3 regions of the Agarivorans sp. D1326 genome follow, and region 2 is predicted to be linked to each of the others. Evidence: predicted binding sites of a transcription regulator. Region 2 holds the regulator's gene; each other region holds the start of a gene.
What was found. The regulator sigma-54, encoded in region 2, starts transcription at its own class of promoters, with help from an activator protein. The targets are predictions, from matches to a motif close to GTTGGCACGNNNNTNGNNT.
Positions count from the first base shown of each region.

Region 1 (6,134 bases), on a different contig from region 2:
CTGCCGCTTTAGTGGCCGACACCTTAGCTAAACATGTCGATTTCTTCTCTATCGGTTCTAACGATTTAACCCAATACACCTTAGCGATGGACAGACTAAACCCGGAGTTGTGCTGTGAAGCTGACAGCTACCATCCAGGTTTGTTGAGGTTAATTTCTATGACCGTTAAAGCAGCCACTGCCAACGGTAAGTGGGTAGGGGTGTGCGGCAACATGGCTGCCGACCCTAACATTGCTTGTTTATTAGTGGGTATGGGGGTTCAAGAGCTGTCGGTAAGTCCAGCTAATGTTCCAGCAGTAAAAAACATCATTCGTTCGGTGTCTTACAGCAAGTTGCAGGCTAAAGCAGAAAAAGCCCTGCAAATGTGTAGCTCCGAAGCTGTCATGGCGATGTACAAAAACCATGATGATCTTATTTAGTAGAAAACAGAATATAAAGAGTAGGTATCAAGATGACTAGTCAATACGAAAAATATCAACAACTAGACCAAGCAACACCAAATACCACCAGCACTTGGAACATGTACGGCGCCGGTGTGGAAAACATTGGTAAAGATAATCAGCCAGAACTATTCAATGTACCTGAACCAGCAGATAACCAACTGCTAGTGCGAGTTGACGCAGTAGGCCTGTGCTTTTCTGATGTTAAGTTAATTAACCAAGGTAGCTCGCACCCTAAACTGTACAACCGAGATTTACGCAAAGAACCAACGCGTTTGGGCCATGAAGCCACTCTCACGGTAGTTAAAGTGGGCGAAGGCCTTAGTGGTGAATACAAAGTGGGTGAGCGTTATGCGATGCAGCCAGATATTTACCAAAATGGTAAGAGTACCGCCTACGGTTACACGGTTCCTGGCGGATTAACTCAGTATCACTTAATTGGGCCAGAAGTATTAGAAACTGATACAGGTTCATGTTTGCTTAAAGTGTCTGACGAATTAGGTTTTGCTGAAGCAGCCTTACTTGAGCCTTGGGGATGTGTTTGGGCGTCTTATACCCAGCGTCGTCGCTTAGAGCCAAAACAAGGCGGTGTAATGTGGATTACTGGCCAAGCTGATGACCAAATAGCTTATGGCTTTTCTAAAGGCCTAGAAGCACCTGCCACTGTAATTCTTAGCAACGTACCGGAAGCTTTTCGTCTTTTGGTAGAAAGCAAAGCTAAAAATGTGTTGATTCGCAACGACATTAACGCTGGCAACTTAGAGCAAGCAGTTGCTGAGTTTACCGATGGCGTAGGCTTTGATGACATTGTGGTACTAGCACCACAATCAGCCGACGAACTAACGAGTATTGCTAAACATGTTGCCCGTCGCGGCACCATGAATATGGTCGGTAAGAAACCAGTAGATGGTTTAGTAAATGCCGATGTTGGCCGTTTACATTACGACTACGTAGCCTTTATTGGTAATAGTGGTGTAGATGTTGCCGACTCCTACGGTGAGCAGCGCAACCGCTGTGATTTAAGAAAAGATGGCTTTGCTGTTTTTGTTGGTGCCGGTGGCCCAATGGGTCAAATGCATGTTCAGCGCGCAATTGAGCTTAAAGACGGTCCACGTCAAGTGATTGTGACCGACATTAACGACCAGCGTTTAGCTGAAATTGAAGCGCGTTTTGCTAGCTTAACCGAAAGCAACAACTGTGAATTGGTGACTTACAACCCAATTAACAACCCAGTGAGCCTGCCAGAATTTGTAGAGTCTCATAGTAAAGGCAAGTTAGCCGACGACGTAGTGGTGTGTGTACCAAATGCCGATATCATGGCCGAGTCAGCTACCTTTATGAAAGATGACGGCATGTTGGTATTGTTTGCTGGTGTTCCTAATGGCACCTTGGCACCGGTAGACTTTAGTTCTGTTTACCTTAGTAATGCCCAATACACAGGTACTTCAGGCTTAACAATTGAAGACCAAACTGTAGTGATGGATAACACTGTAGCGGGTAACATTGCTCCTGCCATTTGTGTAGCAGCTATTGGCGGTATGAATGTGGCTAAAGATGGTATTGAAGCGATGATTGATGCTAAGTACCCAGGCAAGATCCTGATCTTCCCACAACTAGAAGATTTACCGCTATTAGGTTTAGATGAACTAGCTGAACAGTTACCTACTGTGGCAAACGCCTTAGGTAAAGGTAACACCTGGAACATTGCAGCAGAAAAAGCCTTGTTTGAAGCTTACTTATAAGGAATGACAATGATTTACACATTAACACTAAATCCAGCTGCTGATTTAGAGCTGCAAATAGATGAGTTTGCTTTTGATAGTGTAAGTCGTGCCAATCACTCACGCCTAGATTGCGGTGGAAAGGGTTTTAATGTATCTCGGATGCTTAAAAACCTTGGTGTAACAAGCACCGCAATGGGTTTTATTGGTGGCTTTACTGGTCAACGCCTAGCAAGCGAATTGAGTAAAATGGACATTAAAAGCCAATTTACTCAAATAGCAGGCGAAACCCGCACCAACGTTACTGTTGTGGAAGCGGGGAATAAGCGACATATTAAGGTGAATGAAGCAGGCCCAGAAGTTAGCCCTGAAGAGCTAAAAAGCTTAGTCGACCAAGTTAAACAAAACCTCCACGCAGGTGACTGGTGGGTATTGGGTGGCAGTTTACCTAAGGGCGTAAGAGCAAACTTTTATGCAGAGCTTATTACACTGATTGAAAGTGCTGGCGCACATGCGGTATTAGATACCAGTGGAGAGGCTCTGAGAGAAGGGATATTGGCTCAGCCAAGCTTAGTTAAACCTAACCTTGACGAAGCTCAAGAGCTATTGGGTTTAAGTAGCGAGGAGTTAAAACAAACTCAAGGCTGGACCCAAGCTTTACTCGCCATGGGACCTAAGAACTTAGTAGTGTCTCTGGGTAAAAAAGGTGCGTTAATGGCAAATGAACAGCAATGCGCCGAGTTTACCAGCCCGAGCATTGTTGAAGCTAACCCTATTGGGGCCGGAGATTCTATGGTGGCCGGGTTGGTTTGGCGCCTAAGTTTAGGCGAATCATTAGCTCAGGCTTTACCTTATGGCTTGGCTTGTGGCGCTGCATCCGCTAGTCGACAGGGCACTGATTTAGGTTCACTTGATCAAGTAGAGAAACTTAGAAAAGAAATAAACTAAGTTTTAGAAGCTACAGCAAAAAGGCTTATCGAAAGATAAGCCTTTTTTATTGGGCCTAGTTAAATTAATAAAAGGCAATCGTCTGATCTATTGTTAGCAGCAACAATGCCATTACTGTTGCTTAGGCTTACCTATCGAACCCGACTTCTTTCCTATTTTAGATTTTCTGAACAGATTAGCAGAAATCTCTCTAGCTCCCCTAAAGCGTCTAGTTGTATTTACGACAAAGCCTACATTTGCAGCCTAAATTGTTTGTCTTGTGTACTCAATAATTTGCCGTCAAATAGTAATAAATATTGTAAATACAATGGCTTATCTTGTTTTTAGGAGTTTGGAACGGTTCTGGCAATAGCTACAGTGGGAACCATTTATCAAGCTAATAGGAAGAAATGTTATGGCTATTCGTCAATGTGCAATTTACGGAAAAGGCGGTATTGGTAAATCTACCACTACTCAAAACTTAGTTGGTGCTTTAGCGGAAGCGGGCAAAAAAGTGATGATTATTGGTTGTGACCCAAAAGCCGATTCAACACGTCTAATTTTACATGCAAAAGCGCAAAACACCATTATGGAAATGGCAGCGGAAGCTGGTTCGGTTGAAGACATCGAACTAGAAGATGTACTTAAAGTGGGCTACGGCGGTGTACGTTGTGTTGAGTCTGGTGGTCCAGAGCCAGGTGTTGGTTGTGCTGGTCGTGGTGTAATCACAGCGATTAACTTCTTAGAAGAAGAAGGCGCTTATGAAGAAGAACTAGATTTTGTATTTTACGACGTACTAGGTGACGTGGTGTGTGGTGGTTTCGCCATGCCTATTCGTGAAAACAAAGCTCAGGAAATCTACATCGTTGTATCTGGTGAAATGATGGCGATGTACGCAGCAAATAACATTTCTAAAGGTATCTGTAAGTATGCTGCTACTGGTGGTGTTCGATTAGCGGGTCTTATTTGTAACTCACGTAAATGTGACCGTGAAGATGAATTAATTGAAGCGCTAGCAGCCAAAATTGGCACTCAAATGATTCACTTTGTACCGCGTGACAACGTTGTACAGCAAGCTGAAATTCGTCGTATGACAGTAATTGAATACAACCCTAAATGTAATCAAGCAGACGAATACCGCACCCTAGCCAAGAAAATCATCGACAACAAAATGTTTGTAGTGCCTACACCGGTAACTATGGATGAGCTCGAAGAGTTGTTGATGGAATTCGGCATCATGGATGAAGAAGACGAATCAATCATTGGTCAAGTAGCTGAAGAAGCAACAGCTTAATCACTCATTTCAGTGAGTAAATTGATGCTATAGGAGGCAGCAATGTCAGATAAAAAAGCAGAGACTCAAGCACTGATTGATGAAGTGTTGGAAGTCTATCCAGAAAAAGCCAAAAAAGATCGCCAAAAACACCTAGGTGCAAACGACAGCGAAGGTGGTAGTTGTATTACTGCTAACCGTAAGTCACTTCCTGGTGTTATGACTGCCCGCGGTTGTGCCTATGCAGGTTCAAAAGGGGTAGTGTGGGGGCCAATTAAAGATATGGTGCATATCTCTCATGGTCCAGTGGGTTGTGGTCAATACTCGCGCGCTGGTCGTCGTAACTATTACACCGGTTATACCGGAGTAAATAGCTTTGGCACCATGAACTTCACCTCTGATTTCCAAGAGCGTGACATTGTGTTTGGTGGCGATAAAAAGCTAGCAACCATGGTAGACGAAATTGAGATGTTATTCCCCTTAGCTAAAGGGATCTCGATTCAATCTGAATGTCCGGTTGGCCTAATTGGTGATGACATCGAAGCCGTGGCTAAAACCAAAGGCGCCGAGATTGGCAAAACCATTGTTCCAGTTCGTTGTGAAGGTTTCCGCGGCGTGAGTCAATCGCTTGGTCACCACATTGCTAACGATACTCTACGTGATTACGTATTGGATAAATCGGAAGACAAAGAAGTCGCTACTAGCGATTACGATGTAGCCATTATTGGTGATTACAACATCGGTGGTGACGCTTGGTCTTCGCGTATTTTGTTAGAAGAAATTGGTCTTCGAGTAGTTGCACAGTGGTCTGGTGACGGTACTTTACCGGAGCTAGAGAACACGCCAAAAGTGAAAATGAACCTAGTTCACTGTTACCGTTCAATGAACTACATATGTCGTCATATGGAAGAGAAATATGGCATCCCTTGGATGGAGTACAACTTGTTTGGTCCTACCAAGTGTGAAGAGTCATTGCGCGCTATCGCCGCTAAATTTGACGAGAAAATTCAAGCTAAGGCTGAAGAAGTTATCGCTAAATATAAAGAGCAGTGGCAGGCAGTGGTGGATAAGTATCGCCCTCGTTTAGAAGGCAAGAAAGTGATGCTTTATGTTGGTGGTTTACGTCCTCGCCATGTAATTGGTGCCTATGAAGACTTAGGTATGGAAATTGTTGGTGCTGGTTATGAGTTTGGTCATAACGATGACTACAGCAAAACTGTACCAGAAGTGAAAGACGCCACGCTAATTTACGATGACGTAACGGGTTACGAGCTAGAAGCTTTTGCCGACAAACTCAAGCCTGATTTGATAGGTGCGGGTGTTAAAGAGAAATACATATTCCAAAAAATGGGTATTCCTTTCCGTCAAATGCACAGCTGGGATTACTCAGGTCCGTACCACGGTTTTGATGGCTTCGCTATTTTTGCCCGCGACATGGACATGACCTTAAACAACCCTTGTTGGGACAAGTTAACGCCACCATGGAAGAGTGCCATAGCAGCCGCTTAAGTACTAGCAAGATCAGGAAGAGTGCAATAGCGCTTAAAAAATTAACTCAATTCGTAGTTCACAGATGAGTGGCGCGAAAGGAGAGATACAATGAGTCAACAAGTAGATGATATAAAACCTGGCTACCCCTTGTTTGAACAGCCAGAGTATAAAGACATGATGGCGCGGAAGCGTAGCGATCATGAAGAAGGTGTCAGCGACGAGAAGATCAAAGAAGTATTTGAGTGGACCACCACTCAAGAATACCAAGATCTTAACTTTTCT
Region 1 covers NZ_JBTWEN010000001.1:24,540-30,673, reverse strand. The annotation lists gene ptsP (phosphoenolpyruvate--protein phosphotransferase) at 1-419, shown strand, start outside; gene ACYFDN_RS00165 (alcohol dehydrogenase catalytic domain-containing protein) at 452-2,182, shown strand; gene pfkB (1-phosphofructokinase) at 2,192-3,109, shown strand; gene nifH (nitrogenase iron protein) at 3,504-4,382, shown strand; gene nifD (nitrogenase molybdenum-iron protein alpha chain) at 4,425-5,870, shown strand; gene nifK (nitrogenase molybdenum-iron protein subunit beta) at 5,961-6,134, shown strand, end outside.
Region 1: nifH (nitrogenase iron protein) is a predicted target of sigma-54. The motif match lies at 3,440-3,458, and genes of this name have one in related genera.

Region 2 (6,134 bases):
TTCATGATACCCAAATTGGCCAAGTGATGACGCAAAACCCCAAGGTGATCGACGACAATTGGCTAGCCTTTGATGCCTTAAAGTTAATGAAAACCAAGTCAATTAACGGTTTGTTTGTGCTAAACAATAAAGCCGTTGTGGGTGCATTTAATATGCATACCTTATTACAAGCTGGAGTTTACTAGTGACAATTAACACGCCCTATGGCGCGGTAAGCCAGAGCAATTTCAACGCGGCAGCAAAAATTAAACTTTTAGTTTGCGACGTAGACGGGGTTTTCTCAGACGGTCGCATTTATATGGGCAATGACGGAGAAGAGCTTAAAGCCTTTCATACCCACGACGGATTTGGCATTAAAGCGCTACTGAATATCGGCGTCGAAGTCGCTATCATCACTGGTCGACAATCTAATATTGTGCAACAGCGTATGCAGGCTTTAGGAATTACTCGTATCTACCAAGGCCAACAAGACAAACTCGTCGCCTACCAGCAAATGCTTGAACAATTGTCATTAGCACCTGAAAACGTAGCCTATATTGGTGATGATGTGGTCGACACCCCAGTAATGCGAGCCTGTGGTTTAGGTGTAGCCGTGCAAGATGCTCACCCCTTGTGTAAACAACGTGCCAACTTTATCACCCAAACCCGTGGTGGTTTTGGTGCAGTTCGTGAGCTTTGCGATCTAATACTGCAAGCAAAAGGCGAGCTTGATAATGCTCAAGGTATGAGTGTATGAATCGCCCAACCTGGTTCTTTGCGGGCTTATTTCTCTTAGCCTTGGTGCTGTGGCAGCTTAGCCCGTCGGAAACTCAGCAGCTAAGTGCTAAACGCGAAGCCAGCAAACCAAACTTTGTTGCCGAAAAGCTCTACAGCGTGAGTTTTGGCGAAGACGGCAGCCCGCGCTATCGAATCTATGCTGAGGAAATGGAGTTTTTTGAACAACTTAAGCACACAACTTTTGCTCAACCTAAGATCTTAGTGTACCCAGATCCAAGCCAACCTGTATGGCAAATTGTGGCCGATCACGCTACAGTACAGCAGCAGCAAAACGTCATTTTAAATGACAATGTAGTAATTAAAAATTTAAGCCGTGGCGAGTATGTTCGCGACTTAATAACCGAAAAATTGGAGATCGACCTGCAAACAGAAACCATGAGCAGCGATCAACCTGTTACCGTTTATGGCCCTTCATACGAACTGTATGGCGTTGGCATGGACGGTGATTTAGCCAACGAAATAGTGACTTTATTAGATGATATCGAAGCGGTTTACCACAACCCACAAGAGTAAGTTAGCACTTGCGGCTAGCTTGTTTATGCTTTCTTGGGGTTCACAAGCACTAGAAGACGACTTCAACAAACAAATTATTGTTGATGCTGACCGCCAGCAGGTCAATATCAAAGAAAACCGAGTCACCTTTTACAATAATGTTGTGGTGACTCAAGGCTCGATTAAAATGCACGCCGAAGAACTCAGTGTTATTGGTAGCGAGGAAAAAGGCAGCGAAGTAATGATCGCTAAAGGCGAACCAGCAACGTTTTATCAATTACTTGATAGCGGCAAGCCAATTGAAGCTGAGGCTAACGAAGTGCGTTACGACCTAAAAACCCAAACGCTAACACTCACTACCAATGCTCAGCTCAAACAAGAAGAGAGCTTGGTAAAAGGTAAAATGATCAAATACAGCATCAATAAACAAGAAATGGTGGCACAAGGCGACGAAAACAGCCGTGTAACCACTATTTTCCTGCCTCAGCAGCTTGACGAACTAACGCCCAAGGAAGACCAGCAATAATGAGTACCCTAATTGCTGAAAACCTAGCTAAAGCCTACAAGGGCCGTAAGGTAGTTAAAAACGTAAGTCTAAATGTGGAAACAGGTAAAATTGTTGGCTTGTTAGGTCCAAACGGTGCTGGCAAAACAACCACTTTTTACATGGTGGTGGGTTTGGTGCCTCGTGACCAAGGCCGCATCCTCATCGATGATGACGATATTTCGAGTACAGCGATGCATACCCGCGCACGCAAAGGCATTGGCTACCTTCCGCAAGAAGCGTCTATCTTTCGCCGCTTATCTGTGGAGAAGAACATTCTTGCCGTATTAGAGACCCGAAAAGACCTCGATAAAGAGCAACAAATTGGTGCATTAGACGACCTTCTTGAAGAGTTTCACATTGGCCATATTCGCAAAAACCTAGGCATGAGCTTGTCGGGTGGTGAACGCCGAAGAGTTGAGATTGCTCGAGCGCTAGCCGCCGCACCCAAGTTTATTTTGCTTGACGAACCCTTCGCAGGGGTAGATCCTATTTCTGTTATCGATATTAAAAAGATCATTGAACACCTACGTGATCGCGGTCTAGGTGTACTAATTACCGACCACAATGTTCGAGAAACTCTCGATGTTTGTGAGCATGCCTATATCGTTAGCCAAGGCGAATTGATAGCCTCAGGAAAGCCAGAAGAAATTCTCGAAAACGAACATGTGAAACGAGTTTATCTCGGAGAACAATTCAAGCTATAGTTAAAGTGCAAGTTTAAAAAAAGACAATAAGAAGAAGGAACAGCGGTAGTTAATGAAAGCATCTTTGCAGTTGCGTCTTGGTCAGCAGTTAACCATGACCCCCCAGTTACAACAGGCCATTCGCTTACTCCAGCTTTCAACACTGGATTTACAGCAAGAGATTCAAGAGGCTCTGGAAAGTAACCCTCTGCTTGAGGCGGATGAGTCTCACGCCAGTGATAGTGACGCAACCGACGCTAAATCTGCCAATGAGAAGTCTACCGAGGCCGAATCCACTGCGGACATAGACAACAGTCAAATTGAAGCAGGTGATGCCATTAATCAAGAAACTGTTTCTGACGACCTTCCTGTTGACTCTACTTGGGACGATATCTACAGCGCCAGTTCTGCCCCAGCCAGCTCATCTGGCAGCGCCGTGAGCGATGACAACGATATGTTGTTTCAGGGCGAAACTGTCGACTCTTTACAAGACCACTTATTGTGGCAAATGCAACTTACTCCATTTAGTGAAGTAGACCAAGCTATTGCCTTAGCCATTATTGATGCGGTAGATGAATCGGGCTACCTAACCCAAGACTGTGAGCAGCTATTAGAAGGCTTACGTTCAAGCGATAACAATGACTTAGACGTAGAGCTAGATGAAGTAGAAGCAGTACTTAAACGCATCCAACATTTCGACCCTGTTGGTATAGCAGCGCGCTCGCTGCAAGAGTGTTTACTAATCCAATTAAGCCGTTTTGCCGAAGACACACCTTGGCTAAATGAAGCCAAAGATGTAGTTTCGAATCACATTGATGTATTAGCTAATCGCGATTTTCGTCTATTAGCCCGCAAAACCAAACTTAAAGAAGACCAGTTACGCGAAGTCATGCGTTTGATTCATACGCTTGAACCTCGACCTGGTAACGCGGTTGAGCCTAATCAAGCCCAGTATGTAATCCCGGATGTATCGGTTGTAAAACGCCAAGGACGCTGGGTTGTAGAACTCAACCCAGATGCAATGCCTAAGTTGCGTGTTAACTCGCACTACGCATCTTTAAGTAAAACCTCTACCAACGCTAACGATACCCAGTTTATTCGTAGCCACTTACAAGAAGCCAAGTGGTTTATAAAAAGTATCGAGAGCCGCAACGAAACCCTATTAAAAGTATCCAACTGCATTGTTCATCATCAACAGGCGTTTTTTGAGTATGGCGAAGAAGCCATGAAGCCAATGGTACTGAACGATGTTGCAGAAGCTGTAGAAATGCATGAATCCACCATTTCCCGGGTAACCACCCAAAAATTCATGCATACACCTCGCGGCATCTTCGAGCTTAAGTATTTCTTTTCTAGCCATGTGGCTACCGATGGCGGGGGTGAGTGTTCATCAACCGCTATTCGTGCATTAATCAAGAAACTGGTAGCTGCCGAAAATACCAGTAAACCACTCAGCGACAGCAAAATTGCTGATATTTTGGCAGATCAGGGGATCAAGGTGGCAAGACGTACGATTGCTAAATATCGTGAGTCTTTAGCAATTCCACCTTCTAACCAACGTAAGAGCCTTATCTAAGGCCACTAAAAGGGGAAGATATCAATGCAAATTAACCTTACTGGACACCACGTAGAAATAACTGAATCTTTGAAAGAATATGTCCACACCAAGTTTGCCAAACTCACCCGACGATTCGATCAGATCAATAACGTTCACGTCATCCTCAACGTAGAAAAACTGAACCAAATTGCTGAAGCCACATTACATTTAAACGGCGGCGAAGTATTTGCAACCTCTGAGCATTCTGACATGTATGCCGCCATCGACAGCCTGATTGATAAACTTGATCGCCAAGTCATCAAACATAAAGAAAAACTTAACAAACGTTAGCCACCCCCATGCAACTAAATAAAGTACTTAGCTTGGACTGCACCCAAAGTGCAGTTCAATGCTCTTCAAAAAAACGCGCCCTAGAAATAGTAAGCGAACTGGCTGCCAAACAGCTTGATACCACTACCCAATGCATTTTTGAAAGCTTGTTAAATCGAGAAAAAATGGGCAGCACAGGTATTGGCCAAGGTATTGCTATTCCTCATGGCCGTATCGACAACCAGCATCAAGCCACAGCGGTTTTCTTGCGTTGCGATCCCCCTATTTCCTTCGATGCTATAGATAACAAGCCAGTAGACTTGGTATTTGCATTACTAGTACCCGAAGACCAATGTAAGCAACATCTTAATACTCTTGCTCAAGTAGCTGAAAAACTTAACGATAAGCAAATATGTAAACAACTTCGTTGTGCACAAAGTGATGACGAATTGTACGACATCATGGTAGCCTAATACTCTTATCAGCCTTAGGGATTATCATGGAACTGATCATCGTTAGTGGGCGCTCGGGTTCAGGTAAAACCGTCGCCTTAAGAGTATTGGAAGATCTCGGCTACTATTGCGTCGACAACTTGCCGGTTGTGCTTTGGCAATCACTTATCGACAACTTAAAAAAAACCTATTCTAAAGTAGCAATTAGCATTGATATTCGAAATCTTCCCGATGAGCTATCACCGGTAGGACAGCTAATACGAGATGCAGGACCAGACATTAATCTATTAAGCATTTTTTTAGATGCGAAGGATGAAGCGCTGATCCGCCGTTACAGCGAAACACGCAGGGTACACCCGCTTAGCCAAAGCAATTTATCTTTAGCAGAAGCGATTGAGTCAGAAACCGAGCTATTAGCCCCCATTTCTAGAAATGCCGATTTGCGTATCGACACTTCCCGTTTATCTGTACACGAGCTAAGCGGCTTAATTCGCTCGCGCGTTACTGGTGACCAACAACAACAGCTAATTTTGGTGTTCGAATCCTTTGGATTTAAAAATGGTGTGCCTAACGATGCCGACTACATGTTTGATGCGCGTTTTTTACCTAACCCACATTGGCAAGAAGAGCTACGCCCACTTACCGGCTTAGATAAAGCCGTGCAAGAATACTTGGCTGCGCAGCCTTTAGTTACTCAATATATCGAGCAGATTAGCCAGTTATTGCAATCTTGGTTACCGCATTTAGAAGCTAACAACCGCGCCTATTTAACCATTGCGATTGGCTGTACTGGCGGACAACACCGCTCGGTGTATGTGGCCGAGCAACTTGCTAGCCTCTTTAGCGCTCATCGAAAAGTGCAACGACGCCACCGAACTTTGGAACATCGCCTTGAAGCTCACTAGACAAGTAGTAGTAAAAAACAAATTAGGTCTGCACGCACGTCCTGCCACCAAGTTGGTTGAGCTGGCACAGCAATTTGACGCTGAGCTGAGTATTATCGATGGGGAGAAAACGGCTTCTGCAGCCAGCGTTATGGGCCTACTGGTACTAGCCAGTGCGCAAGGAAGTACGCTAACCATAGTATCTGAAGGCGCAGACGCAGAAGCCGCTCTAGATGCGGTTCAAGCCCTAGTAGAAGCTAACTTCAACGAAGAATAAATCTATACGCAATAAAGCCAAGCTACAATTAGCAAGCAGCACATAACAAAATAACAATAGGGATCGCTTATGCCAGAAGAGATGGAGTTAAACCCTAATCAGCACAAACGCTTACAGGAGCTAAATCAAGCCCTCGACAGTGGTATGTTCGTGCA
Region 2 covers NZ_JBTWEN010000009.1:125,134-131,267, forward strand. The annotation lists gene ACYFDN_RS17115 (KpsF/GutQ family sugar-phosphate isomerase) at 1-185, shown strand, start outside; gene kdsC (3-deoxy-manno-octulosonate-8-phosphatase KdsC) at 185-736, shown strand; gene lptC (LPS export ABC transporter periplasmic protein LptC) at 733-1,290, shown strand; gene lptA (lipopolysaccharide transport periplasmic protein LptA) at 1,316-1,795, shown strand; gene lptB (LPS export ABC transporter ATP-binding protein) at 1,795-2,520, shown strand; gene ACYFDN_RS17140 (RNA polymerase factor sigma-54) at 2,573-4,075, shown strand; gene hpf (ribosome hibernation promoting factor) at 4,100-4,387, shown strand; gene ptsN (PTS IIA-like nitrogen regulatory protein PtsN) at 4,396-4,839, shown strand; gene rapZ (RNase adapter RapZ) at 4,866-5,723, shown strand; gene ACYFDN_RS17160 (HPr family phosphocarrier protein) at 5,710-5,979, shown strand; gene mgtE (magnesium transporter) at 6,049-6,134, shown strand, end outside.

Region 3 (6,134 bases), on a different contig from region 2:
TCTATTCATAGAGTTACTTAGCTTGGCTTAAAGTTGATACTTATTAACTATCTGCTGCAGCTTATCTACTTCTTGTCCAATGCTGCCACTGGCTTGGCTCGCTTCATCTGCAAGAAGCAGTGCAGCATTGGCACCATCAGATATTTGTACAATATTGAGTTCCACTTCGTCCATTACTTTACTTTGCTCTTCAATCGCGCTGGCGATGTTTGTGTTCAAATCAACAACTTCGTCTACACGTTGAGTAATATTGGTAAAAGAGCCACCGGCTTCTTCGGCTTGTTCAACACCGCTAAGTGCGCGGCTGCTAGCATTTGCCATGGCATTAACTGAACTCGACGATCCAGATTGTAAACCTTCAATCATTTTCTGAATTTCATCGGTTGAGGTTTGGGTTCTATTGGCAAGGGTTCTCACTTCATCAGCAACAACCGCAAAGCCACGACCTTGTTCTCCGGCCCGAGCCGCTTCAATAGCTGCGTTTAATGCTAAAAGATTGGTTTGTTCAGCGATGTTTCTAATGACATCGATAACTCCACCTATTGCGCTTGTTTGCTCTTGTAGCTGATTGAGTGAGGTAGAGGTGGTAAGTACTTCTTCATTTATTAAACCAATCGTTGAAATGGTTTCGCTGACAATCGTTTGACCATTAACAACTGCTTGTTGGGAGGCTAGGGTAGAGTCTGCAGCTTTATTCGCATCTTCAGCCATGTTGTTAACAGTGGCATTCATCTCAGCAACTGCAGTAGCTACTTGCTGCGTTTCTAGTTGTTGCTGATTAATTGCATCTCTCACCTCTTGCGATTTTCCATCAATTTGTTGGGTAGCAATTAACATTTCTTCGGAGCCGCTTTTAACTTGTTCTAACAACGATCGTAAGGCTTCTAAGGTGGTTTTATAGTCATGGGCAATGTCAGCAAGTTCGTCAGAACCATATACCGTTAAATCTTGGCTTAGATCGCCTTGATTAACCCTACCTGCTACATAGCGAATTTGTTTTACGGTGCGTCTAATGGATAGATAAGCACCAATCATGAAATAGCAACATACTAGTAGCACCCCGAGTAGGGCAAACAGCATCACGGCTCGTTTTTGTTCTGCACTGGCTTTACGCTTACCTAACCCTTCGCCAAAGTAGCTAAGCGAGGCAGCGGTAAAATCTTCGATTTGACTTAAGCTGTTATTCGCAAGCTGAAAAACAGTATCGGTATTGGTTTTAACTTGTTGGTCTTTAAGAATTTCATCGCGAATCAAATTAACTATTTGCTTTATGCTTTCGGTAGTTTGCTGGGCTTGTTTACCCAGTTTAGTTTCAAACTGTTTATCGTAAGATACCAGTTGTGCCAAGGCTTTATCCATATCATTAAGCACTTCGATGGCATTATCGGTTCTAAACTGAAGATCAGCATTACCCTCAGCGTCGAGAATGCCAAAGTCAGCAATGTCGCCTCCTTTATCTCTTAGCCTAGCTATGTTGCTTTGTAATATAGGTAAACGGGCGGTAGCTATGTCTATTAGGTAATAACTGCTGACTTCAGGATCTCTAGTTAATCCACTATTCGCGGCTACGCTATAGGTGATGGCTCTAATTTGTCTAAGAAAGGCTTCATGTTCTATGAGCAGCTTACCTAAAGAACTTTTACTTTCTGCTAGGGCCTGCCAGCTCTGTTGAGCTTGCTCCATCGACGTTTTATTATCGCCAGAAAGTTGCGAGCTTAGTTGTTGCAGAGTGCTATTTAAATCTTGCTGAATAGAGCTGAGTTCATCTTTGTCGTAATCTGCGCCCATCGTTCTTAGCGTGTTTAGATGCTGGTGCCTCACTACCGAGTTGGAGATACCGGGCAGTTGGTTAACAATCTCATATCCTGCTAACTCATTCCCGGTAAATGTTATTTCTTTATTCATGGTGAGGATTATTGACCCAAAACCATAAACGATTGGCATTAAAAACAAGCAAGTCCACATTATGAACTTGTATTTAAAACCTACTCTGTCACTTAAATAAACGGCAGGGGAAAAAATACTACTCATGCATAACTCCTTTTTGCTGAGTGCCAATCAAGAACGCTTAATTCATCACGCTAATGTAATTAGTTATTCGAGTATAAATATAAAAAATCAAATAGGTATAGCTAAAAGCAATAAGTGATTTACTTAAGGCTCGCTAGTTTCACTTGTTAACTTAAGTTGTTGATGAATATAAGCCTTTGAAGCATCGCGGTAGATTGCTCGTTGCTTATCTTTATATTGTAGCCACAATATTGTTTTCTTCTCACATGTCATAACACGCCCTTGTTTTATTAAGTTTTGGTGCAAAAATCACATGTTTGCACCGTTATGGTGCCTTTGGGTGGCAATTACTGGGGCTTCATTTAGTGATTTATACCTAGATAGAGGGATGCGTTAGCGTTGGCATATCCATTGCTACCTAATACTTGCGACATGAGAGATGTATGGCTCTGCCTCATCAAGAGCCGCTTAAAATTTGCAATAGACATCTAGGGTTCCGGCTGCAACGCAGTGTCTGGACCGAGAGTTGTCAACCTCATAGAGGTTACACGGAGGGATAAAAGCCCGGGAGATGACAATAAATACGTCTCTCATGTTTTTATTTTAAAGTGCATAACCACATTGAGGTGACCATGATAAATCTAATTAAATCTCCACTCCGTACCCTGGCAGTAGCAGCCACCATCGTTAGCGCAAGTGCGCTTAGTGTTGTATCTGCCCAAGCCGCCGATAAACCTACTTATAAACTCGCTTGGACTATCTATGTTGGTTGGATGCCGTGGGACTATGGTGCAGCCTCAGGCATTGTTGATAAGTGGGCCGACAAATACGATATCAATATCGAAGTAGTGCAGGTGAACGACTACATCGAGTCAATTAACCAATACACCGCCGGTGGCTTTGATGCCACAGTAATGACCAACATGGACGCACTAACTATTCCTGCAGCCAGTGGCGTGGATTCAACAGCGCTAATTGTTGGCGACTTCTCAAATGGTAACGATGGTGTAGTACTTAAAGGTGATAAAAGCCTTGCTGACATAAAAGGCGAAAAAGTTAACTTAGTAGAGTTAAGTGTTTCGCATTATTTGTTAGCTCGCGCCTTAGAGTCAGTAGACTTAAAAGAGCGTGATATCAAAGTTGAAAACACCTCCGACGCCGATCTAGTTGCTGCATTCACTACCAAAGATGTAACAGCTGTTACCACTTGGAATCCGCTACTCAGCGAGATTGTGGCAATGCCAGATACCAACATGGTGTTCGACTCATCTAAGATCCCAGGTGAGATCATCGACTTGCTAGTAGTTAATACCGATACGCTTAAGCAAGATCCTAAGCTAGGTAAAGCTTTAACTGGCGCTTGGTACGAGATTATGGCCACTATGTCGGGTGATGATGAATCAGCAATGAAAGCTCGTGCATTTATGGCTGAAGCCTCAGGTACCGATTTGGCCGGTTACGATGCGCAATTGGCGTCTACAAAAATGTTCTACCAACCTCAAGAAGCTGTTGATTTTACCAATAGCGCAACCCTAAAAAGCACCATGGCAAAAGTAGCCGAGTTTTCGCACCATCACGGTTTGTTAGGTGAAGGCGCACCTGATGCTAGCTTTATCGGCATCGAAACTCCATCAGGTGTTTATGGCGATTCAAGTAACGTAAAACTTCGCTTTACAGCCGAGTACATGGATATGGCTGCCGAAGGCAAACTATAAGGCTCTGCCTATGACTCGCATAATTAATAAAAAACCTAGCCGCTTCGTGCGGCTGATGTTGGGCCTACTACCGTTTTTGCTGCTAATTGCTTTATACATGGCTGCATCACAGGCGCGTTTAGCAGACAATCCAAACGATAAGTTATTGCCTGCTATGTCGAGTTTTGTGGAAGCAATTAACCGCATGGCGTTTGAGCCTAGCAAACGCAGCGGTGAGTACTTAATGCTGGCAGATACGCTTGCTAGCTTAACTCGCTTGGCACTTGGGGTGGGGATCAGCGCCTTAGTGGCCTTAATGGTGGGTGTTGCTAATGGCATGGTGCCATTTGTACGTGCACCTTTATCGCCATTGGTTACTGCCATCTCGCTCATTCCACCCATGGCAATTTTGCCTATCTTGTTCATTGTGTTTGGCTTGGGGGAGTTATCTAAAGTGATGCTGATCATCATTGGGATCTGCCCAATTATGATTAGAGACCTGCAGCTGCGCACCGATGCGTTGCCTAATGAACAGATCTTAAAAGCGCAAACTTTAGGTGCGTCTAGCTGGCAAACCATTATTGCAGTAGTTATTCCGCAAATTCTGCCAAAGCTAATCGAAGCGGTTCGTTTAACCTTGGGCAGTGCTTGGCTATTTTTGATTGCTGCAGAGGCAATTGCTGCCACAGAGGGCTTGGGTTATCGCATCTTCCTTATTCGCCGTTATTTGGCGATGGACGTAATTTTACCTTACGTGCTGTGGATTAGTGTATTGGCCTTTGTAATGGATTGGCTGCTGCGCAAGTTGTCGGTGCATGCTTTTTCTTGGTATCACAAAACACAAGGAGACGCATAATGAGCACTCCAATCATTCAAGCCATAGACGTTTGGAAAGAGTACGGCGACAACGTAGTGCTAGAGCGCTTAAACCTAAGTGTTGAAGAAGGCGAGTTTGTTAGCATTGTAGGCGCCTCTGGCTGCGGTAAATCTACTTTTCTCAACTTGCTATTGGGAAATGAAACTGCCAGCCGTGGCAAGCTTTTGTTAAATGGCGAACCGTTACCTAATGAACCAGGGCCAGAGCGTGGCATTGTGTTTCAAAAGTACTCCGTGTTTCCCCACTTAACGGCTGTACAAAACGTTATGCTAAGTGATGTATTTGCTAAAGCGCCAGTGCTTGCGAGTCTATTTGGTAAAGCCAAGCAACAGGCTTACAGCCAAGCAATGGCAATGTTAGATAAAGTAGGTTTAACAGAAGCCGCGCATAAATACCCGACTGAGATGTCTGGCGGTATGCAGCAACGCTTGGCAATTGCTCAAGCCTTGATGAAAAAGCCAAAGATATTGCTACTAGACGAACCCTTTGGCGCGCTTGACCCCGGCATTCGTAAAGACATGCACAAGCTAGTTCATCAGTTGTGGCAAGAGCACAAACTTACCATTTTTATGATTACCCACGATCTCTCAGAAGGTTTTAGCTTAGGCAACCGCCTATGGGTGTTTGACAAGCATCGTCATGATGCACAGCACCCCGAGCGCTTTGGCGCGCAAGTCACCTTCGATATTCCTATTAGCAAAGACAGCGATGCTGCTCGCTTTAGTGAAGAGATGAAGCCGATTATTGATAAGTCGGTGGCCTAATAAGGACAATCTATGAACTCTACTATTTCCCAAGAACCTATTTATCAAGAAGTGATAAATGGTGCCGCGCATTGGTCGGTCACTGTACCTGCAGGTAAAACCTTGCGTTTTACCAACCCAGAAGGGGCTTCTAACGTGAGCCTATTGTTTTATAACCCGAAGGATTTGTTAGAGCGTTATAACGCGCCCGATACCCTTAAATGTCAGCACACCTTTAAACTAACCAAAGGTAATTGTTTGTATTCCGATATGGGGCGAGTGTTTTGCTCGATTACCCGTGACGATACCGGCTGGATAGACAGCGTAGGTGGCTTAGCAAACAAACAAAAGGTCGCCGAGAAATGGGGCGAGCGCAGCTATCAAACTCAAGGTAACTTGTGGCTACAAAATGGCTACGACGCCATGCTGGTTGAATTAGCTAAATATGGTTTAGGCAAGCGAGATATGGCAGCTAACATTAACCTGTTTAGTAAAGTAGCCGCCGATGCAGAAGGCAATTTGCAGTTTGAGCAAAACGCCAGTAAAGCAGGAGATGTTATCGAACTGCGTTTTGAAATGGACACCTTAGTGCTGATGACAACTTGCCCACATCCAATGAACCCTGCTAGTGAATATCCCAACCATGGTGTTGAAGTTGCGATGGTGGAAGCTGATCCCGTGAGCGAAGACGACTACTGTCGAAACTTTAGACCAGAGAATGGTCGTGGCTTCGAAAATACCGAACGCTACCGCTGTGTTAGCCAAGCTAGCACTTGTTGTGAAGCTTAGTTGTAAGCGCTAAACAAGGAA
Region 3 covers NZ_JBTWEN010000002.1:214,050-220,183, reverse strand. The annotation lists gene ACYFDN_RS04840 (methyl-accepting chemotaxis protein) at 28-2,031, opposite strand; guanidine-I (ykkC/yxkD leader) riboswitch at 2,488-2,583, shown strand; gene ACYFDN_RS04835 (putative urea ABC transporter substrate-binding protein) at 2,643-3,725, shown strand; gene ACYFDN_RS04830 (ABC transporter permease) at 3,736-4,560, shown strand; gene ACYFDN_RS04825 (ABC transporter ATP-binding protein) at 4,560-5,345, shown strand; gene ACYFDN_RS04820 (urea amidolyase associated protein UAAP1) at 5,358-6,113, shown strand.
Region 3: ACYFDN_RS04835 (putative urea ABC transporter substrate-binding protein) is a predicted target of sigma-54. The motif match lies at 2,409-2,427, and genes of this name have one in related genera.